DNA from 2 places in the Mesorhizobium sp. B2-3-7 genome. Region 1 is predicted to be linked to the other one. Evidence: predicted binding sites of a transcription regulator. Region 1 holds the regulator's gene; the other holds the start of a gene.

Region 1 (7,330 bases):
CCTACGCCAAGGGCGACGACATGGCCGGGGCGCTGGACTACGTTCCGATCCCCGACGCGGTCGTCAAGAGCGTCGAGGACATGTGGGCCAAGGACATCGTCGGCGAAGACGGCAAGCCGCTCTATTCCGCCATGTAATCCCTGCTGAACGAGGAGGGCGCTTCACGGCGCCCTCCCTGTCTTCCTTGAAACGCGAGGGCCAGATGACCGCCGTCTCCGAAGCCATGCCATCGTCGGCCGCCATGCGGGCCAGGGAAGCGACGGTCCGACGCTTCGCGCTCACCGATACGATTTTCCGGACGGCGACACGCTTTTCCGCCATCCTCGTCCTGCTCATCCTCGGCGGCGTGGCGATTTCGCTGTTTGCCGGCTCGTGGGAAGCGCTGTCGAAATTCGGGTTCTCCTTCCTGACGACCGAATCGTGGAACCCGGTCACCGAGAATTTCGGAGCGCTGGCCCCGATCTACGGAACCATCGTCACCGCCGCCATCGCCATCCTGATCGCCGTTCCCATCGGCATCGGCATCGCCATCTTCCTTACCGAACTCTGCCCGCGGCCACTCCGGCGCCCCATCGGCATCGCCGTCGAGCTGCTTGCCGGCATACCCTCCATCATCTACGGCATCTGGGGCCTGTTCGTGTTCGCGCCGTTCCTGCAGACGACGGTGCAGCCCTTCATCATCAAGCTTTTCCACGACGTGCCGGGACTCTCCAGCCTGTTTGCCGGCCCGCCCTACGGCATCGGCCTTCTGACCTCGGCGCTGATCCTTGCCATCATGGTCCTGCCCTTCATCACCTCGATCACCAAGGATGTCTTCGACACGGTGCCGGCGGTGCTGAAGGAATCGGCCTACGGCATCGGCTGCACGACCTGGGAGGTCACGCGCCGCGTCGTCATCCCCTATACCCGAGTCGGCATCATGGGCGGCGTCATGCTCGGCCTCGGCCGCGCGCTCGGCGAAACCATGGCGGTAACCTTCGTCATCGGCAACGCCCACCGCATCAGCGCCTCGCTGTTCGCGCCCGGCACGACGATCTCGGCGACCATCGCCAACGAGTTCACCGAAGCCGACGGCGATCTCTATACGTCTTCGCTGGTGGCGCTCGGCCTGATCCTGTTCGTCATCACTTTCCTGATCCTTGCCCTTGCGCGCTACATGCTGCTGCGCATGGACAGCCGCACGGGAGCCTGACCGATGTCGACGGCCACATCGCTTCACAATCGACGCAAGCGCAGGAATGCCGTGATGATGACGCTATGCGTCGCGGCGGCGGGCATCGGCCTGGCCTGGCTGGCGCTGATCCTCGGCGCACTGCTCTATAAGGGCCTGTCGGGTGTTTCGCTCTCTGTGTTCACCGAAATGACACCGCCGCCCGGCGATGCCGGCGGCCTGCTCAATGCCATCTACGGCAGTATCATGATGACAGTCATCGCCGTCATCGTCGGCACGCCGATCGGTGTCCTCGCTGGGACCTACATGGCCGAATATGGCCGCTTCTCGCGCCTCACCACCGTCGTGCGCTTCATCAACGACATCCTGCTGTCGGCACCCTCGATCATCGTCGGCCTGTTCGTCTACGAGCTGCTGGTGCGGCCGATGGGACATTTCTCGGCGATTGCCGGTGCCGTCGCACTGGCCATCCTGGTCATCCCGGTCGTCGTTCGCACCACGGAGGACATGCTCAACCTGGTGCCGAACGCCCTGCGCGAGGCCGGCGCCGCGATCGGCGCGCCGCGCTGGGTGGTCATCCGCTCGGTCGCCTACCGTGCGGCGCTGTCGGGCATCGTCACCGGCATATTGCTGGCCATCGCCCGCATTTCCGGCGAGACGGCGCCGCTGCTCTTCACGGCACTCAACAACCAGTTCTGGTCGAGTAATCTCAATGCGCCGATGGCCAGCCTGCCCGTCACCATCTTCCAGTTCGCTCTCAGCCCCTACGAGGAATGGCAGCAGCTGGCGTGGACCGGCGCACTCATAATCACCCTTACGGTTCTCGGGCTGAGCATCTTCGCCCGCAGCCTTACCGGACGCAGAGAGGACAGATGAAACCGATGTTGTCCACCGAGTTGAATACGCCCGAAGTCGCGGTCGAGAAAGCCAAGATCGAGGTCAAGGGCCTCAATTTCTACTATGGCCAGTCGAAGGCGCTGAAGGATATCAGCCTGTCGCTGCCCGAGCGCAGCGTCACCGCCTTCATCGGGCCTTCGGGCTGCGGGAAGTCGACGCTGCTGCGCGTCTTCAACCGCATCTACGAGCTTTACCCGAGGCAGAGCGCCGAGGGCCAAGTGCTGCTCGACGGCCAGAATATCCTCGACCGTTCGCAGGATCTCAACCTGCTCAGGACCAAGATCGGCATGGTGTTCCAGAAGCCGACGCCGTTCCCGATGTCGATCTACGAGAACATCGCCTTCGGCGTCAGGCTCTATGAGAAGCTCAGCAAGGCGGAGATGGACGGCCGTGTCGAGCAGGCGCTGAAGCGCGCGGCACTGTGGAGCGAGGTCAAGGACAAGCTCAACGCCAGCGGCCTCAGCCTTTCGGGCGGCCAGCAGCAGCGCCTCTGCATCGCCCGCACGGTGGCGGTGAAGCCGGAGGTCATCCTGCTCGACGAGCCTGCCTCGGCGCTCGATCCGCTGTCGACCGCCAAGATCGAGGAGCTGATCGACGAGTTGCAGGCCGATTATACGATCGTCATCGTCACCCACAACATGCAGCAGGCGGCGCGCGTGTCGAAGCAGACCGCCTTCATGTATCTGGGCGAGCTGGTCGAGTTCGACCGCACCGAGAAGATCTTCACGTCGCCCCGCGAGAAGCGCACGCAGGACTATATCACCGGCCGCTTCGGCTGATCCCAGGCATACGAGGACCAAGATCATGGCCGAACACACAGTCGCAGCCTTTGACGAAGATCTCGGACAGATCAGCAGGCTGATCCGCGACATGGGCGATCTCGCCTCATCGATGGTCGGCGGCGCGACCAAGGCGCTCCTGAATTCCGACAACGCGCTCGCCCAGCGCGTCGTCTCCGACGACGCGATCATGGATGCGCGCCAGCGCGAACTCGACGACCGCGCCATCACCCTGATCGCCAAGCGGCAGCCCATGGCGGACGATCTGCGCCATGTCGTCGGCTCGATCCGCATGGCGGGCGATCTCGAACGCATCGGCGATCTCGCCAAGAACATCGCCAAGCGCGTCGGCACCGTCGGCCTTGCCGCCACGCCGCGCGACCTGTCGCACTCCATCGACGCCATGGCGCAGCTTGTGCTGATCCAGGTCCAAGGCGTGATCGAGGAGTATGCGGCGCGCGATGCCGCGGCACTTGCCAAGCTGCGCGCCGACGATGAACGCATCGACGTCAAATACACGTCGGTCTTCCGCGAGCTGCTGACCTACATGATGGAGGATCCGCGCAACATCACCGCCTGCACGCATCTTTTGTTCTGCGCCAAGAATCTCGAGCGCATCGGCGATCACGTGACCAACATTGCCGAAAATGCCTATTATGTGCTGACCGGCACGCAATTGCCCGCCAATCGCCCGAAGCAGGACGAGACGGCGATGTCGGCGCCAGCGGCTTGACGGCAGGGGTGACCAGTCGATGATCGCGCCACGCATCATGGTGGTGGAGGACGAGGAGCCGCTGGGTGTGCTGCTCCGTTACAATCTGGAATCGGAGGGTTATCAGGTAGAGGTGGTGACGCGCGGCGACGAAGCCGAGATCCGCTTGCAGGAGAATGTCCCTGACCTTCTTGTGCTCGACTGGATGGTGCCGGCGGTGTCCGGCATCGAGCTCTGCCGCCGTCTCCGCATGCGGCCCGAGACCGAGCGGCTGCCGATCATCATGCTGACGGCGCGCGGCGAGGAAAGCGACCGGGTGCGCGGTCTCTCCACCGGCGCCGACGACTATCTGGTCAAGCCGTTCTCAACGCCGGAATTCATGGCACGCGTCAAGGCGCTGCTGCGCCGCGCCAAGCCCGAAGTTCTGTCCAGCGTGCTCAAGGTCGGCGACATCGTGCTCGACCGTGAATCGCACCGGGTCTACCGCAAGAAAAGCGAGATCCGGCTCGGGCCGACCGAGTTCCGCCTGCTCGAATTCATGATGCGACATCCCGGCCGCGTGTTCTCGCGCAGCCAACTGCTCGACAATGTCTGGGGCGAAACGATCTATATCGACGAGCGCACCGTGGACGTGCATGTCGGCCGGCTGCGCAAGGCGGTCAACAATGGCCGCATGCCTGACGTGATCCGCACCATTCGGGGCGCGGGGTATGCGATTCGCGAAGACTAGGGATATGTCACGCAACGTTCTCGCCCACGCCTGATTTCGCCTGTGCCCCCGGCGCGAAAATCTCCTGGTCGACGAAGGTCAGCGCGCGCATGGCGCAGCCCTCGCGGATCAGTGGCAGTTCGTTCGGCTCGGTGTCGAAGGAAATCGATTTCGAGTGCTGGCCGCCGGCGGTCTGGGCAATGGCCTCGCGCAGAGCCGGCTCGATCAGGTCGAAGGCGGCGGCGCTGACGCCGACCATGGCGACCGGCGCCGGATCGATCAGCGCGAACAGGCTGCCAAGGCCGTAACCCAGCGCCTCGCCGGCCTTGCGGTAGGCTTCGCGCTCCGGCCCGTCCTTTTCGCGCGCCGAGGCCGCCAGGGTGCGCATGTCGGCGTCGCTGACGTCGACGGGCTCGGTGTCCTCGCCAAGCTGCCTCGCGTTGCGCCAGATGGCATAGTTGCCGGCATAGGCCTCGACGCAGCCGCGCCGCCCGCAGCGGCAGAGCGCCCCGCCGGGGCGATGGATCATGTGGCCGAACTCGCCTCCGGATGAATGGGTGCCGGTGAACAGTTCACCCTTCAGCACCAAGCCCATGCCGATGCCGTGCGACAAAAGGATGGCGATGAAGTCGTCGCGGTAGCGCTGGGGATCGCGCCAGCGCAGCGCCACCGCCATCATGTTGCAATCGTTCTCCATGGTGGCGGGAATGCCGAACTCGGCCTCCAGTATGTCGGCGAAGGCGATGTCGGTCTGCGGCGTGATCGGCGACCACAGCATGGTGCGCGCATCCGTGTCGGTGATGCCCTGGATCGCCAGCGCGATACGGGCGATGCTGCCGACGTCGAGGTCGGGATCCTCGAACCGCCGCCTGACGATGGCCACGCATTCGCCGATCAGCGCCTCGCGCGACAGGGTGAGCGTGTCCAGCCGGCGCTGCTCTTCAGATATCACCTGGCCGGCATAGTCGATGACGGCGACGGAGAGAAAATTCAGCGACAGCACCACGGTCATCACCGCCGCGGCTTCAGGGTTGAGGCTGAGGCCGACCTGCGGCCGGCCGCGTTTCAGCGCACCGGCCTCGCTCGGCTTGCTCTGCGCCAGGATGCCTTCGCCAATCAGGTCGGAGGAGATCGCCGATATGGTGGAATGGCTGAGCCCGGTGGTCGCGGCAATCTCGGTGCGCGAGGGCTGCCCGGCACGGCGCACGGCCGCGATCACCATCGCCCGGTTGCGTCGGCGCAAATCGTCGTGGCGGATTCCGACCGACATGTTTCTCGCATCCTCCCCGTCGCCGCGTTCTCTCCCCAGGATCCCGACGACCGTCAAATACTGGCAGAACCGGCCTTGGCTGTCATTATTTATTCCGGAGCTCGAAAAAAATTCACGAGGACATCAAAATACATCAGAATCGACGTTGACAGCGTTCCGACGATGGACCAGTGTTTTTTCGAGGCTCGAAAAAATAGAGCCTTTGTGCCGGCCTACGGGCCTGTTTGGTCGCGCCATACGCGGCGCAGGGAGGATTAAGATGAAGAGATTCACAGCCGCCATCCTGGCGGGTGTCGCCATGTCGCTGACGCTCGCGTCGGTCGCGCAGGCGAAGGACAAGGTCATCGGCGTTTCCTGGTCGAACTTCCAGGAAGAGCGCTGGAAGACCGACGAGGCCGCCATGAAGAAGGCGATCGAAGCCGCCGGCGACAAGTATATTTCCGCCGACGCCCAGTCCAATCCCGGCAAGCAGCTCACCGACGTCGAGAGCCTGATCTCCCAGGGCGCCAATTCGCTGATCATCCTGGCGCAGGACGCCTCCGCCATCGGCCCGGCGGTGCAGAAGGCGCTCGACGAAGGCATTCCGGTCGTCGGCTATGACCGCCTGATCGAGAACAAGGACGTCTTCTATCTGACCTTCGACAACAAGGAAGTCGGCCGCATGCAGGCCCGCGAAGTGTTCAAGGTGAAGCCGGAAGGCAACTACGTCTTCATCAAGGGCTCGGGTGCCGATCCGAATGCCGATTTCCTGTTCTCGGGCTCCATGGAAGTGCTCAAGGACGCCATCGACAGCGGCAAGATCAAGAATGTCGGCGAAGCCTATACGGATGGCTGGCTGCCGGCCAATGCGCAGAAGAACATGGAGCAGTTCCTGACCGCCAACGACAACAAGGTCGACGCGGTCGTCGCGGCCAATGACGGCACTGCCGGCGGCGTCGTCGCGGCGCTGACGGCTCAAGGCCTGGCCGGTACCGTTCCGGTCTCGGGCCAGGACGGCGACCACGCGGCGCTGAACCGCATCGCGCTCGGCACGCAGACCGTGTCGGTGTGGAAGGACGCGCGTGAACTCGGCAAGAATGCCGCCGAGATCGCCTCGCAGCTGGCCGACGGCAAGAAGATGACCGATATCGCCGGCGTCAAGGACTTCACAACGCCCGGTGGGAACACCGTCAAATCGCTGTTCCTGACCCCGGTTGCGATCACCAAGGACAATCTCAACGTCGTCATCGACGCCGGCTGGATCAAGAAAGACGAGGTCTGTGCCGGCGTCGCGGCGGGCAGCGTAGCGGCCTGCAACTGATCTTCCATTTCATGCGATGAACGCCGCGGCTGCCAAGCCGCGGCGTTTTTTCAAGAAAATTTGTTTTTCCGCCCCGGGCGGGTAACTTCTAGGCTGGCTTCCGGCATCCCGCATCGGACGGGCAGGCCGGCGGGAGAAAATCATGACCGATACGACGTCCAACCCGCAGGCCGACACCGCGCGTGCGTCGGAACTCGGCGCCGTCGCCCGGTTCCTTAAGGCGACCGAGATCGACACGCGCATGCTCGGCATGATCGGCGCGCTGCTGCTGATCTGGATCGGGTTGCATGTCTTGTCCAGCCTGCGTCTCGGCGTCAATCCGCTCGATTTCGACAGCCGTACCTTTCTCACGCCGCGCAATCTGTGGAACCTGTCGGTGCAGACCTCGGCCGTCGCCATCATGGCCTGCGGCATGGTGCTGGTCATCGTCATGCGCAATATCGATCTGTCCGTCGGTTCCGCCGAAGGGTTGATCGGCATGGTCATGGGCTT
Region 2 (7,330 bases), on a different contig from region 1:
GCCTTCTTCCTTCTGGTCGGCGGCGTGTTCGGCCTGCCGCATGTCGAGACGTCGCGGTGGGGCGGACTGCTGATCACGCTCAGCCTCTCCTTCGTCGGCATCGCCGTGTCGCTGCCGCTGGGCACCGTGCTGGCGCTCGGCCGGCGCTCCAAGATGCCGATCGTCAAGATGCTGTGCATCATCTTCATTGAAGCTGTGCGCGGCATCCCGCTGATCACAGTGCTGTTCTTCGTCAGCGTCATGCTGCCGCTTTTCCTGCCCGCCGGCGTCACCTTCGACAAGTACCTGAGGGCTCTGATCGGCGTGTCGCTGTTTGCCGCCGCCTATATGGCGGAAGTGGTGCGCGGCGGCCTGCAGGCGATCCCCAAGGGCCAATATGAGGGCGCCGATTCGCTCGGCCTCGGCTATTGGCAGAAGATGGGACTGATCGTGCTGCCGCAGGCGCTGAAGCTGGTCATTCCCGGCATCGTCAACACGTTCATCGGCATGTTCAAGGACACCAGCCTGGTCCTCATCATTTCGATGTTCGACCTGCTCGGCGTCGTCAAGCAGAACTTCTCGGACGCCAACTGGGCGACGCCGCAGACCGCGAAATCCGGTCTCGTGTTCGCCGCCTTCGTGTTTTGGCTGTTCTGCTTCGGCATGTCGCGCTATTCAATGTATACGGAACGCCGGCTCGACACCGGTTACAAACGATAAAAAGGGGATTGGTTCATGGCCACCGAAAACGCCGTCAGCGCGGAAGAGATCAAGGTCAATGCCGCGAAGATGCACATCTCGACCACCGATGTCGCCATCGACATCATCGCCATGCACAAATGGTATGGCGAGTTCCATGTGCTGAAGGACATCAACCTCAAGGTGATGCGCGGCGAGCGCATCGTCATCTGCGGCCCGTCCGGCTCCGGCAAGTCCACCATGATCCGCTGCATCAACCGGCTCGAAGAACACCAGAAGGGCAAGATCTTCGTCGACGGCAAGGAATTGACCAACGATCTCAAGAAGATCGACGAGGTGCGCCGAGAGGTCGGCATGGTGTTCCAGCACTTCAACCTGTTCCCCCACCTGACCATCCTGGAGAACTGCACGCTGGCGCCGATCTGGGTCCGCAAGACCCCGAAGAAACAGGCCGAGGAGATGGCCATGCATTTCCTCAAGCGCGTCAAGATCCCCGAGCAGGCCAACAAATATCCGGGCCAGCTCTCCGGCGGTCAGCAGCAGCGCGTGGCGATCGCCCGTTCGCTGTGCATGAACCCGCGCATCATGCTGTTCGATGAGCCGACCTCGGCACTCGACCCGGAAATGATCAAGGAAGTGCTGGAGACCATGGTTAGCCTTGCCGAGGAAGGCATGACCATGCTGTGCGTCACCCACGAAATGGGCTTCGCGCGGAAAGTCGCCAACCGGGTGATCTTCATGGATCAGGGCCAGATCGTCGAGCAGAACACGCCGGCCGAGTTCTTCGATCACCCGCGCCACGAGCGCACGAAGCTGTTCCTGTCGCAGATATTGCACTGAGCGCTGCCTCGTCGAAATGGAAGGAGCCCGGCCGCGCCACGGTCGGGCTTTTTCACATTTGGCCGATCGGATCGTTTCGATTGAGACATGATGGAATCGCAAGAACTATGCCCGGATGAGAAAACGCCTTCGTTTCCTGGCCGTGCTGGTGGCCGCGGTGGTGCTGGTCGCGGCACTCGGCACGCTGGTGCCACGACCGCTCTGGCCGGCTGCCGCGGCCGGCGAGGGCGTCAGGCACATTCTGGTGCTGAGCAATCCGATCCACACCGACATCGCCATTCCCGTCGATGATGGCGTGCGCCGGCGTTTTCGCTTCCTCGCGGCTGCCGGCCAGCCTTCCGATGCGCCCGAGGTGCGCTACATCGTCTTCGGCTGGGGCGGCCGCGCCTTCTACCTGGAGACGCCGACCTGGTCGCAGCTGAAGGCGATGCCCGTATTCAAGGCCCTGACGCTTGACGCTTCAGTGATGCATGTCGAGGTCGCCGGCGATATCTCCGGACCCGATGTCGCCGGCTTCGACATCCCGGAAGACCGCTTTGCGGCATTGCTCGACTTCATCGATGCGAGTTTTCAGCAAGGACCAGGCGGGCCGATCGTCATCGCCAGGGCCGCCTATTCCGATTTCGACCGCTTCTATGAGGCGAACGGCCATTTCAATGCGCTGGCCGGCTGCAACACCTGGACGGCCGCCGCCTTGCGAACCGCCGGCCTGCGGACCGGTTGGTGGAACCCGCTGCCGGTCTCGCTTGGGTGGTCGTTGAAGCTGTATAATGGTAGGTAGCGCAGATAACGCCAACGCCTCGTTCGAGTTCTAGGCCCGCCACCCATAAAGCCAGTCCAAATCCGCGGCGAGCTTCTCCGGCGCCCGCATTTTCAGGAAAAGGTTGCGCGCCAACGCCACCGGACCCCAGGCATGCCAGGCAAGGCGGTTGAGGGCGCCGCGACGTGCCACTCTCACGACGCGCGGCCGGCGCAGGCCTTCCCAGATTTGAAGACTTCCGGCCAGGTCGGCAGGGGAGGCGGCCATGACGTCGGCAAGCGTGGCGGCATCCTCGATGGCCATCGCGGCGCCCTGTGCCGCGAACGGCGTCATGGCATGCGCCGCGTCGCCGACCAGCGCGATGCGGCCCGACCTTACCCATGGCTGCTTCTGATCGACCGTATGGACCGGCCAGGCCGCCCAAGGGCCGGCCAACTCCGCAAGCCTTGCCAGCGCCGGCGTGGTGCGGCGCATGGCGCCGGCCAGGATTGCGGGATCGGCATGGCCGGACCAGCCTTCGGCGATACGCTCGCCCCTGGTGAAAGCGACGAGGTTGATGGCGCTGCCCTTGCTGACGGGATAGGCGACCATGTGAAAGCCGGGATGCAGGAAGGTGGTGACGCAGTCCGGCGCACCGATCTCTGCAAAAGCTTGCCCGGCAGGACTGTCTGCGCTGACGGTTGCCCGCCAGGCCAGTTCGCCGGAGAAGTGGCTTTTCGCAAGCCTGTTTTTCCTTCCTTGGTCGGCAAGTCCGCGCACCGACGACGAGACGCCATCGGCGCCGACCAGAAGGAAACCTTCCGCCGCGACGAGCCTACCACCCACATCGGCTGCCGCGGTGATGCCTGAACTGCTGATCGTGACGCTGTCAAGGCGCGCGCCGGTGGTGAGATGAACATCGGGCATGGCAGCCACGCGCGCCATCAGCGCGTTTTGCAGGTCCGCTCGATGCGCCACGAGGTAGGGCGCACCCCAGCGCGCCTCGCCTGCTCGTCCAAGAGGCACGCGCGCCAGTTCGCCCAAGGTTGCCGCATCCTTCAGCACCACGGCTTCCGGCCTGACGGCATTGGGAAGAAGTGCGTCGAGTACGCCGAGCTCACGCAGGATGCGTGTCGCGTTGGGCGAAAGCTGGATGCCGGCGCCCGCCGCTTCGAGGCGCTGCGCCTGTTCGAAGATCCGCACGGTATAGCCGCGCTCGGCGAAAGCCAGTGCCGCGGTCAGCCCGGCAATACCCGCCCCGGCGATGATGACTTGCCGGGACTGTGCGTCTGCCATTGGCCCGGCCCGCTGGAGGTCAGGCGGCCTGATCGATGTAGAGGCAGCCGGCCGGCAGCGTTTCCATCGCCGTCAGCTTCGGCGAATAGCGGTAGAGCGTCGAGCAGTAGGGGCAGACCTTCTCATTGTCGTCGCCCATGTCGAGAAACACATGCGGATGGTCGAAAGGCGGGTTGGCGCCGGTGCACATGAATTCCTTGACTCCGATATCGATCGCCGGATGGCCCGCATCGTTCTGGAAATGGGGAATGGAACCGCCTGCCATCGTCGTCTCCTTTAGCGCAGTCTACTCAGCGTTTGGATCATAACCGGTCTGTTTGCAAGTTCGATGAAATGAAACTGTCGCAAAAGCCTGTCAGAGGATAAGTTAAGCCGGTTAACCGGCTGGAGCATCGCAGCCAGGCGCAACAGCCTGGGCGCCGCCCGAAAAAGCGGCGAAGCAACCAGACGTGGGAAGAGCAGGAACCATGAACGAACTGAAGCCGGTCCAGAGCGAGTTCATCAATGCGGAAGCGGCAAGCCCGGAAGGCAATCCGGATCGTTTCGTCAATCGCGAGTTCTCCTGGTTGCAGTTCAACCGCCGCGTGCTCGAGGAATCGCAGAACACAAACCATCCGCTGCTGGAGAGGGTACGTTTCCTGTCGATCTCCGCGGCCAATCTCGATGAGTTCTTCATGGTGCGCGTCGCCGGCCTGGCCGGCCAGGTTCGCGAAGGCATCGTGTTGAGAAGTCCGGACGGGCGTACCCCCGAACAGCAGCTCGAACAGCTGCTGCGCGAGGTCGAACGGTTGCAGGAAGACCAGCAGAAAAGCCTTTCGGCGCTGACCGTGCTGCTCAACAAGGAAGGCATCGAGAGCATCACCCGCGACGCGCTGACCAAGGACGAGAAGGCCTGGCTGGAGGAGCACTTCCAGGATCAGGTGTTTCCGGTTCTCACGCCATTGTCGATCGACCCGGCGCATCCGTTCCCGTTCATCCCCAATCTCGGCTTCTCGATGGCGCTGCAGCTTCGCCATCGCAAGAACGGCGAGGAGATGAGCGCGCTCTTGCGCCTGCCGGTGGCGCTGAAGCGCTTCATCCGCCTGCCGGACCGCAAGCACCATGTCCGCTTCATCCCGCTGGAAGAGGCGGTCGGCCTTTACATCGGCAAGTTGTTCCCGGGTTACGAGGTCAAGGGCTCCGGCACGTTCCGCATCATTCGCGACAGCGACATCGAGGTCGAGGAGGAATCGGAAGATCTCGTGCGCCTGTTCGAGACTGCGCTAAAGCGCCGCCGCCGCGGCTCCGTCATTCGCATCGAGTTCGACATGCTCATGCCGGCCGAACTGCGCGAATTCGTCGCCGGCGAACTCGGCGTTTCGTCGAGCCGCATCAGCGTCCTGACCGGCCCGCTGGCGCTCAGCCAGATTTCGGAGATCGTCGCCGTTGCCCGCGACGACCTCAAATTCACGCCCTACAATCCGCGTTTCCCCGAGCGCATCCGCGAGCATGGCGGCGATTGCTTCGCCGCCATCCGCGAGAAGGACATCATCGTCCACCACCCCTACGAATCCTTCGACGTCGTGGTGCAGTTCCTGCGCCAGGCGATGGCCGACCCGGAAGTGGTGGCGATCAAGCAGACGCTTTACCGAACCTCCAACGACAGCCCGATCGTGCGTGCGCTGGTCGACGCCGCCGAGGCCGGCAAGTCGGTGACGGCACTGGTCGAGCTCAAGGCTCGCTTCGACGAGGAGGCCAACATCCGCTGGGCGCGCGACCTCGAGCGCGCCGGCGTCCAGGTCGTGTTCGGCTTCCTCGAGCTCAAGACCCACGCCAAGATGTCGCTGGTGGTGCGGCGCGAGGACGGCAAGCTGCGCAATTATGTGCATCTGGGCACCGGCAATTACCATCCGGTGACCGCGCGCATCTACACCGACCTGTCCTTCTTCACCACCGATGCAACGATCGCACGCGATGTCGCCCAGCTTTTCAACTTCATCACCGGCTATGCCGAGCCGACCGCCGAAATGCGGCTGGCGATCTCGCCCTTCACGCTGAGGAACCGTATCCTGCAGCACATTTCCGATGAGGTCGCCCACGCACTCGAGGGACGGCCGGCACGCATCTGGATGAAGATGAACGCCCTTGTCGATCCGATCATCATCGACGCGCTCTACGACGCCAGCCGAGCGGGCGTCGAGATCGACCTGGTCGTGCGCGGCATATGCTGCCTGCGGCCGCAGGTGCCGGGCCTGTCGGAAAACATCAGGGTCAAGTCGATTGTCGGCCGTTTCCTCGAGCACAGCCGCATCTATTGCTTCGGCAATGGCCACGGCCTGCCGTCGGACGAGGCCGTCGTCTACATCTCCTCGGCCGACCTCATGCCGCGCAACCTCGACCGCCGCGTCGAGACCATGGTGCCGATCACCAACCCAACTGTGCATGAACAGGTGCTGGGCCAGATCATGCTCGGCAACATCATGGACAATCAGCAAAGTTTCGACGTATTGGCTGATGGAACCTCCCGGCGCGTCGTGCTCGAGGAGGGCGAGGAGCCGTTCAACGCACAGGAATATTTCATGACCAATCCGAGCCTGTCGGGACGGGGTGATGCGCTGAAATCGCATGCGCCGAAGCGGATCGCGCAATTCAAGCGCCGTAAGAAGAACGCTGCCGCCTGATGCTGTCCGATTCCCAGGGCCGGCTGCAGGATCGCCGACCGCTGTCCATCATCGACATCGGCTCGAATTCGATCCGCCTTGTCGTCTATGAGGGGCTGGCGCGCTCGCCGACCATGCTGTTCAACGAAAAGATGCTGGCGGGCCTCGGCCGCGGCATTGTGTCGACGGGGAAGCTCGACCCCGAGGGCGTGACACGGTCAATGGAGGAGTTCCGCCGCTTCCGCGCGCTCTCCGACCAGGCCGGCGCCGAGCACATGTACGTGCTGGCGACCGCGGCTGCCCGCGAGGCCGTCAACGGCCCCGATTTCATCCACCGCGCCGAAGACGTGCTCAAGACCGAGATCCGCGTGATCAGCGGCCGCGAGGAAGCCTACTATTCCGCGCTCGGCGTCATCTGCGGCTTTCATCCGGCCAACGGTATCGCGGGTGACCTCGGCGGCGGCAGCCTTGAACTGGTCGACGTCAATGGCGAAGCGATCGGCGACGGCATAACGTTGCCGCTGGGCGGCCTGCGCCTCCAGGATATGGCCAAGAACTCCCTCACGCAGGCAGCGAAAATCGTGCGCGACGAGCTGGGGCGGGCGAAGCTGCTCAAAGGCGGGCAAGGCAGGCCTTTCTATGCCGTCGGCGGCACCTGGCGAAATCTCGCCCGGCTGCACATGGAGATGACCAACTATCCGCTTGGCGTCATGCACCACTACGAGATCGGCGTCGAAAGTGCCGCCAATTTCCTGCGGCAAGTGGCGAAAGGCGAGATCGAGAAGATCAAAGGCATCGAGGGCGTTTCGAAGAACCGCCGCTCGCTCCTGCCTTACGGTGCCATCGTGCTGCAGGAGATCATGGCGGCGATGCAGCCGTCGAAGATCATCGTCTCGGCGCTCGGCGTGCGCGAAGGCTTCCTCTATTCGCTGCTCGACCAGGCCGAGCAGAAGGCCGATCCGCTGATCTCGGCATCGGAGGAACTCGCCCGGCTGCGCTCGCGCTCGGTCACCCATGCGCATGAACTCGTCGACTGGACGGCCAAGACCTTTGCCGCTTTCGGCATCGACGAGACCGAGGACGAGGCGCGCTACCGCCACGCGGCGGCATTGCTGGCCGACATCGGTTGGCGCGCGCA

The links. Region 1 encodes PhoB, which activates phosphate uptake and scavenging genes when phosphate is short. Its sites were predicted from a motif close to TGTCATNNANCTGTCAT; they were not measured.
Region 2: FJ940_RS09240 (RNA degradosome polyphosphate kinase) is a predicted target of PhoB. The motif match lies at 3,883-3,899, and genes of this name have one in related genera.

What each region holds. Positions count from the first base shown of each region.
Region 1 covers NZ_VFVV01000017.1:27,644-34,973, forward strand. The annotation lists gene pstS (phosphate ABC transporter substrate-binding protein PstS) at 1-137, shown strand, start outside; gene pstC (phosphate ABC transporter permease subunit PstC) at 203-1,192, shown strand; gene pstA (phosphate ABC transporter permease PstA) at 1,196-2,047, shown strand; gene pstB (phosphate ABC transporter ATP-binding protein PstB) at 2,044-2,847, shown strand; gene phoU (phosphate signaling complex protein PhoU) at 2,873-3,580, shown strand; gene phoB (phosphate regulon transcriptional regulator PhoB) at 3,600-4,289, shown strand; gene FJ940_RS25845 (ROK family protein) at 4,297-5,538, opposite strand; gene xylF (D-xylose ABC transporter substrate-binding protein) at 5,798-6,838, shown strand; gene FJ940_RS25855 (sugar ABC transporter permease) at 6,981-7,330, shown strand, end outside.
Region 2 covers NZ_VFVV01000003.1:484,874-492,203, reverse strand. The annotation lists gene FJ940_RS09265 (amino acid ABC transporter permease) at 1-699, shown strand, start outside; gene FJ940_RS09260 (amino acid ABC transporter ATP-binding protein) at 715-1,518, shown strand; gene FJ940_RS09255 (TIGR02117 family protein) at 1,634-2,299, shown strand; gene FJ940_RS09250 (FAD-dependent monooxygenase) at 2,330-3,553, opposite strand; gene FJ940_RS09245 (zinc-finger domain-containing protein) at 3,573-3,818, opposite strand; gene FJ940_RS09240 (RNA degradosome polyphosphate kinase) at 4,021-6,213, shown strand; gene ppx (exopolyphosphatase) at 6,213-7,330, shown strand, end outside.